Regions from separate parts of the Aeromicrobium sp. S22 genome, predicted to be linked through region 2. Evidence: riboswitches for the same ligand, from Rfam matches in the RefSeq annotation. Region 2 holds a riboswitch; the other holds the start of a gene.
What was found. Region 2 has a riboswitch for cobalamin ahead of GEV27_RS18195 (prenyltransferase/squalene oxidase repeat-containing protein). Riboswitches for the same ligand answer to the same signal wherever they lie in the genome.
Positions count from the first base shown of each region.

Region 1 (3,405 bases), on a different contig from region 2:
GGCATCTCGTTCAGCGAGCTCGCGCGTCGGTCCCGGATCACGGTGCAGAGCGTCCACACGGCCGTGGCGGGGTTCGTGCAGAACGGTCTCGTCGACGACGACACCGCCCACGCCGGGTCCGCGTCGGCCCTGCGGGTGACTGCTGAGGGCGAGGCGCTGCTGGCGCGGGCAGCGGAGGTCGTCGACGACATCGACGCCCGGTTCGCCGATCAGCACCCCGGCCTGGTCGACGCGCTGCGGGCGCACGTGGCGGAGGTGTTCGCCGCACGCCCCTAACCTTCAGATAGGCTGAAGGTCATGGAATCGTTCTTGCTGTCCGTGCACGTGGTGGCGGGCATCCTCTTCGTCGGCCCGGTGGCCGTCGCGGCCAGTCTCTTCCTGCGGTATGCGCCCACGACCGATGCTCCGGCGGGTCGCCCCGCGATCAGGGACGCGGGCACGGCGCGCGTGCTGCACCGCATCACCCGCAGCTACGCCGCGATGGCGCTCATCGTGCCGGTCGTCGGACTTGTCCTGGCCATGGTTCAGGGCCGGACGACCGAGGTGTGGGTCGTGGTGGCGATGGTGCTGACTGCTGTCGCGGGAGGCCTGCTCGCGCTGCAGGTCGTCCCGGCACAGTCCTCCGCCCTCGATCGTCCTGATGACGGCTCCCAGCTGCGGCGGCTCAGCATGATGGCCGGCGTCTTCAACCTGCTGTGGGTCGCGGTGGTCGTGCTCATGATCGTGCGACCCGGATCGGTGCAGGTGTGAGACCGCTGCTGCGGACGCTGAGCCTCCTGTCGGTCCTCGAGCTGATCAGTGTCGTGGTCCTGCTCGGGAACGCGGTGACGGTGCACGACCGGGCGGTCACGAGCGCGCTCGGGCCGATCCACGGCGCCCTGTACCTCGCAGTGGCCGTCACCGCCCTGCTCGGACGTGGCCTCGGCACCAGGACGCGCGTTCTCGCGCTGATCCCGTTGCTGAGTGGTCCCCTCACGATGCGCCAGGTGTGGCGAGAGGCACAGGCGGTCCCGTCGGAGAACACCACATCTGGGTAGTTACAAGACTGTTGTTTCCAGATAGAGTGGTCGACGCAGCTGGTTCGGCTCCTCAGCCAGGGGAGTCGTGGCAACAGGGAACCCGGTGTGAATCCGGGACTGCCCCGCAGCGGTAAGTGGGAACGACCTTCGTCATCAAGCACTTGGCCCTCCAGACAACTCTGTGGCCTGGGAAGCGACGAACAGTAGGCGGCGGTGCTCCGGCACCTCCTGGCCCATGAGTCCGAAGACCTGCCAGTGCCGCACCGTCCAGACGACGGTGTGGGTCCGCGACCTCGTGGGAAGGTCAGGGGATCTGGGTCGCTGTGTCGTCCCGTCTCCGTCACCCCTGAGCTCGGATTGCGTCCACGCACCAGTTCACGAGGGGTGAACCGCATGACCATCACTGTCATCAAGCGCGACGGAACGCGCGCACCGTACGACGGCTACGAGATCGCCAGGTCCATCGAGGAGGCGAGCGCCGGGCTCGACGACCAGGTCGCCCGCGTCACGCAGCTGCAGTCCGAGCTCGAGATCACGCTGTTCGACGGCATCACCAGCGAAGAGCTCGACGAAGCCGTCGTGCAGGTCGCCCTGCAGAACGTCAAGGACGACCCGGCCTTCGACACGATCGCCTCACGCCTGCTGGTCAAGACCCTCTACAAGAAGGTCTTCGGCGAGGGCGTCACCCGCGACGAGGTCTACGCCTTCCACGGCCCGGCGTTCGTCGCCTCAGTCCTGAGGGGCGTCGAGCTGCAGCTGCTCGACCCACGTCTGGCGGAGCTGTTCGACCTCGAGGTGCTGGGCGCCGCCCTCGACCCCGACCGCGACGACCTCGTCCGCTACATCGGCGCGCAGACCATGCGTACCCGCTACATGATCTGCGAGCCCGACGGGACGCCGCTGGAGGTGCCGCAGTTCTTCTGGATGCGGGTCGCGATGGGCCTGTCGCTCAACGAGGACGATCCGACCTCTGCTGCCGTCGGGTTCTACGACAAGATGTCGCGCCTCGAGTACCTGGCGGCCGGCTCGACGCTGGTCAACGCCGGGACGGCGTACAGCCAGCTCTCCAACTGCTTCGTGATGCAGATGGAGGACGACATCGAGCACATCGCCAAGAGCGTCCGCGACGTCATGTGGCTGACCAAGGGCACCGGTGGCATCGGCATGTCGGTCAGCAAGCTGCGGGCCGAGGGATCGCCCATCCGCAGCAACAACACCGCCTCGACCGGGCCCATCCCGTTCATGCACACGATCGACTCGACGCTGCGCGCCATCAGCCGCGGGGGCAAGAAGTTCGGCGCGTTGTGCTTCTACATGGAGAACTGGCACCTCGACTTCGCCCAGTTCCTCGACCTGCGCGCCAACTCCGGCGACCCGTACCGACGCACCCGCACCGCCAACACCGCGGTGTGGATCAGCGACGACTTCATGAAGCGCGTGCAGGACGACCAGGACTGGTACCTGTTCGACCCGCTCGACGCTCCCGACCTCGTCGAGCTGTACGGCGCGGCCTTCTCGGCCCGCTACGCCGAGTACGCCGCGATGGCCGACGCGGGACAGCTGCGGCACAAGAAGATGCGCGCCCGTGAGCAGTTCCGCGCGATCCTGGTCTCGCTGCAGGCCAGCTCGCACCCGTGGCTGACGTGGAAGGACACCATCAACACGCGGGCGCTGAACCACAACACCGGCACGATCCACCTGTCCAACCTGTGCACCGAGATCACGCTGCCGCAGGACCGCGACAACGTCGCCGTCTGCAACCTCGCCTCGATCAACCTGTCCCGTCACGTCACCGGGCGCCGCCAGCAGGCCCGCGTCGACTGGAAGCGGCTGGCAGAGTCGACCCGCTTGGCCGTCCGTCAGCTCGACAACCTCATCGACATCACGATCTCGTCGGTGCCCGAGTCGGAGCACTCCAACGAGCTCAACCGCGCCCTCGGCCTCGGCGTCATGGGCTTCACGGACGTCGTCGAGCGCTTCGGCTACTCCTACGAGTCCGAGCAGTCGTACGAGCTGATCGACCAGGTGATGGAGTTCATCAGCTGGCACGCGATCGACGCGTCGGCCGACCTGGCCCGCGAGCGCGGCGCCTACCCGAACTTCGAGGGATCACGCTGGAGCCAGGGCATGGTGCCGATCGACTCCCTCGACCTGTTGGAGGCCGACCGCGGCGTGCCCGTCGACGTCGACCGCACGACGCGCCTCGACTGGGACGCTCTGCGTGGCAAGGTCCAGGCGGGCATCCGCAACTCCACTCTCATGGCGATCGCGCCAACCGCGTCCATCGGGCTCGTCGCCGGGACGACGCCCGGCCTCGACCCACAGTTCAGCCAGATCTTCAGCCGGGCCACCAGCTCGGGCAAGTTCTTGGAGGTCAACCGGAACC
Region 1 is NZ_WJWV01000002.1:317,577-320,981, reverse strand. It holds gene GEV27_RS10235 (MarR family winged helix-turn-helix transcriptional regulator) at 1-276, shown strand, start outside; gene GEV27_RS10230 (hypothetical protein) at 298-750, shown strand; gene GEV27_RS10225 (hypothetical protein) at 747-1,037, shown strand; cobalamin riboswitch at 1,061-1,291, shown strand; gene GEV27_RS10220 (ribonucleoside-diphosphate reductase subunit alpha) at 1,413-3,405, shown strand, end outside.
Region 1: it holds a riboswitch for cobalamin, as region 2 does, so the genes downstream of both, GEV27_RS10220 (ribonucleoside-diphosphate reductase subunit alpha) here and GEV27_RS18195 (prenyltransferase/squalene oxidase repeat-containing protein) in region 2, are expected to answer to the same signal.

Region 2 (3,405 bases):
CCCGGCCCCTTGCCCCGTCGCGTTGGTCGGCGCGACGTGGGGAGGGGTCCTTCGATCGGAGTCCTGCAGCTCGAACGCGACCCATCCGCCGTCAGGCACCTTGAGGGAGCCGACGCCCTGGCTCGCGTACGACCACTCGCCGCTCGCCCCGTCGGACCAGAACAGGCCCCAGTAGGCGTCGCCAGGCGGAGTGCTGACACACCCCGCACCGGCCGGCACGCCGTCGACCTGGCACACGAAGCCGGGCTGGCGCTGGACGGGTGTGAGCACGTGGCCCACGTCCCTGAAGCTGTCCGCCGCCGTCGCTCCACCGTCCGGATCGCACGACACGGTGGATCCGACGACCACCGTCACCCCCGAGCCCGCGGTGCACGCGCCGGTCGCGGCGGTCGCGGCCCAGCCGGGCTGGACGGCGACTGCTGCCGGCACCCCGAGGAGGACTGCGACGATCGCGCGGCCGGGACGCGAGATCACCGGGTCACCGTGACCCCGATGCGTCATCGGGGTCCGACGGCAGCGCGGCGAGCCCCAGGACGGCCTGGACGCTCGCACGCACGTAGCGGTCGCGATCGGCCTGGGCGATGCGCTTGCCGGTGGCGAGGGCGAGATCCGCATCGCTGAGTGCGATGGCGCCCTTCTCCGGCCCGCCCTCGACCTGCCGACCCGCCACCCACGACGCTGCGCGGGCCGCAGGGCCCTGGTGACCGCTCACCTGGAGTGCCGCCGCACCCTGCCCCGTGCTGTTGGTGTTCGGACCGCCCTCGTCGGACAACGATCCGTCGTCGGCCTGGGTGCGGACGAGCCAGTCGGCGGCCTCGTCGATCTCGTCCTCGAGACCCGCGCTGCCCTGTTCGGCCGCGACCTTCAGCGACTGGATCGCGAACGCCGTCCCGTCGACGCTCCCCGGCCCACTCGTGCACGGCTCGGCCGCCATGTCTGCACGGAATGAGCCGTCATCGCACTGCTGCTTGAGCAGGAAGTCGACCGCAGCGTCGGCGTCGCCGCTCCCGGCCGTCGTCAACGCGCGGACCGCCCAGCCCTGGTTGAGGACGCTGGTCGACTGCATCTTCCCGTCGGGCATGTCCTTGACCCGACCTGCCTCGGCACCCTTCGGAACCACGAGAGCCTCGAGCTCGTCGATGAGGTCACGCGACCCCAGGGCGTGGGGATCGTCTCCGTGCGCCTGGACGTGTGCGGCCAGCTTGGCGAGCGCTCCGGCGTACCGGGTGCCGCCCGGCGGGTCGGTGTAGTCATCGGCGTGCTCGATCGTGGACTGATAGACCTTCTCCGCGGCAGCGTCGTCACCGAGCTCCTCGAGCGCCGAGTAGAGGTCGAGGTTGAGGCCGTAGTCGACGAAGGCAGACGCCTCGCCGGTCTCCACGTCGGCGAAGTGGCTCGTGAAGAGTCCGTCATCGGCCGGTTGTGCGGCGAGCCAGGACACCGCTGCCGTCTGGTGCTCGTTGGGCCCGGCATCGGGTGGCGCGGATGTCTCGTCGGACGAGCAGGCGACCAGGACGGGGACGAGGGCCAGCGTCGCGATGCCGCGCAGGATGGTGCTTTTCACAAGGGTTCCCTCCCGCTGCTACGGACAGGGCGTGAGCCCGTCCGCGTGTGTTCCTCGACAGCGTGGATCGGTCGTCCCCACGGCAGGTGCTCCGGCTTGCCACTGGACGTGGCCTACGGTTGCGGGTCAGCGCCGGACTTGGACCGGCTTCCCCTGGCCATGGGTGCATGGAGTTGTGCCGAACGGCAGGAGGAAATTTAACACTCGCCGACCCCTCGACCTATCCGGCACCGGACAGAGCTCTCCCGCTGACGGGCGTCTCACGGTCGCCAGCGGTGGTTGCGCTGCCACGTGCCGGCGGCGGGGTGGCGCAGCTCGATGTGCCCGTCGGCGGTGTCGCGGATGAGCCAGCCGTCCTGGTGGACGAGGCGGTGATGATGGGCGCAGAGCAGGACGCCGTCGTCGAGGGTCGTGGTGGCGCCGGTGGCCCAGGGTTGGCGCCAGTGGTGCCCTTCGCAGTCCTCGGGTGGTCGATCGCAACCGGGGAAGACGCACCCGTGGTCGCGAGCGGCGAGGGCCTGCTTCTGCGCCCGCGTGAACAGCCGTTGCTCGTGGCCGTGGTCCAACGGCAGGGAACGCCCGCCGAAGACCTGCGGGACGAGACCCAGGTGGCAGGCCATGAGCCGCGCCTGCGAGGCGGAGATACGGGTGCCGGTCGACAGGGTGGCCGCCTTGACGCCGCGCACGAGGGTGTCGAGGTCGAGGCGGACCATCAAGGTGGCGCCGAGCCCCGAGCGGCCGGGCAGCAAGTGTCCGGGCAGCCGGGAGCAGACCTCGGCGAACCCCATGCCGAGGCGGGTGCGGTGGTCGAGGTCGCGGTCGTAGATCGACGCCGTCGACCCGCCGTCCGGTCCACCGTCTGGCTGGGCTCCCGGGTGGTCGCGCAGGTGGTCGCGCCTGGGCGCAGAGACAGCCTTGATCGCGGTGGTGAGCATGTCGGCCTGGGCGTCGGGCAGGGTGAATCCGCCGGTGGTGGTGCCGTCGCCGTTGGGACGGGCCCAGAACTGCGACTTCGACCAGGCCCGCTTTTCCTGAGCCTCCAGCGAGTCGTTCTCGGCCGCGTCGACCTCTGCCTCGGGCCTGAACTGGTCGGTGATCCGCTTGGAGCGCGAGCGCAGGTCCGGCAGCGAGTAGCGGGCGGCGTCGCCGATCAGCGTGTCCTCGCAGGCCTGCTTCTGCTCGGCGGTGGTGTCGTCGGGCAGCTCCTTGATGGCGCCGGCGATGACCTCGGCCTGCTTCGCGCCGATCCGCCCACCGGCCAGGGCCTGCTCGGTCGCGGGTGCTCCCTCCAGCGCCTTGGCTTGGTGAACCATCGCCTCACCCGCGCGCCGGTCACCACCGAACGATCGGGCCAGCATCGCCCCGGTGGACGTCGCGCCGACCTGCTTGGCCAGGCCCGACGCCTCCAGAGCCCGGGTCGCGGCCAGCTGCTGGGCGCGCACTCGTGCCTCGATCCGGAGCAGCCGCTCGGCCAGCTCTCGCACCACACCCGGCTCGAGCCCCGTCCACGCCTCGACCCGCATCCGGTCCAGCGCGTCCTCGATCGCTGCGACCCCACCCTGAAGCGGGTGAGGGAGCTGATCGACGAGCTGCGCAGACATGGGACGTCCTTGGAGAAGCGGTCGTCGCACGCTTTCGCCCGTGTCGAGACGGCGCCCTCCAGCATCAGGCGCCGCGGGCCAGTCACAGTCAGTCCCAGTCGGCTCGAGGGCTGTTGCGATGTTCCCCCTCGATGACCACCACCTTACTCCGATCGAGCGACATAGTCGAACATCTGTTCGAATGGTGAGACGTGTGTCGCGCGTCCCCGCTGCTGCCGATGACCTGCTGCCGGCGAACGA
Region 2 is NZ_WJWV01000001.1:422,691-426,095, reverse strand. It holds gene GEV27_RS02090 (hypothetical protein) at 1-474, opposite strand, end outside; gene GEV27_RS18195 (prenyltransferase/squalene oxidase repeat-containing protein) at 479-1,564, opposite strand; cobalamin riboswitch at 1,628-1,762, opposite strand; gene GEV27_RS02080 (HNH endonuclease signature motif containing protein) at 1,825-3,165, opposite strand.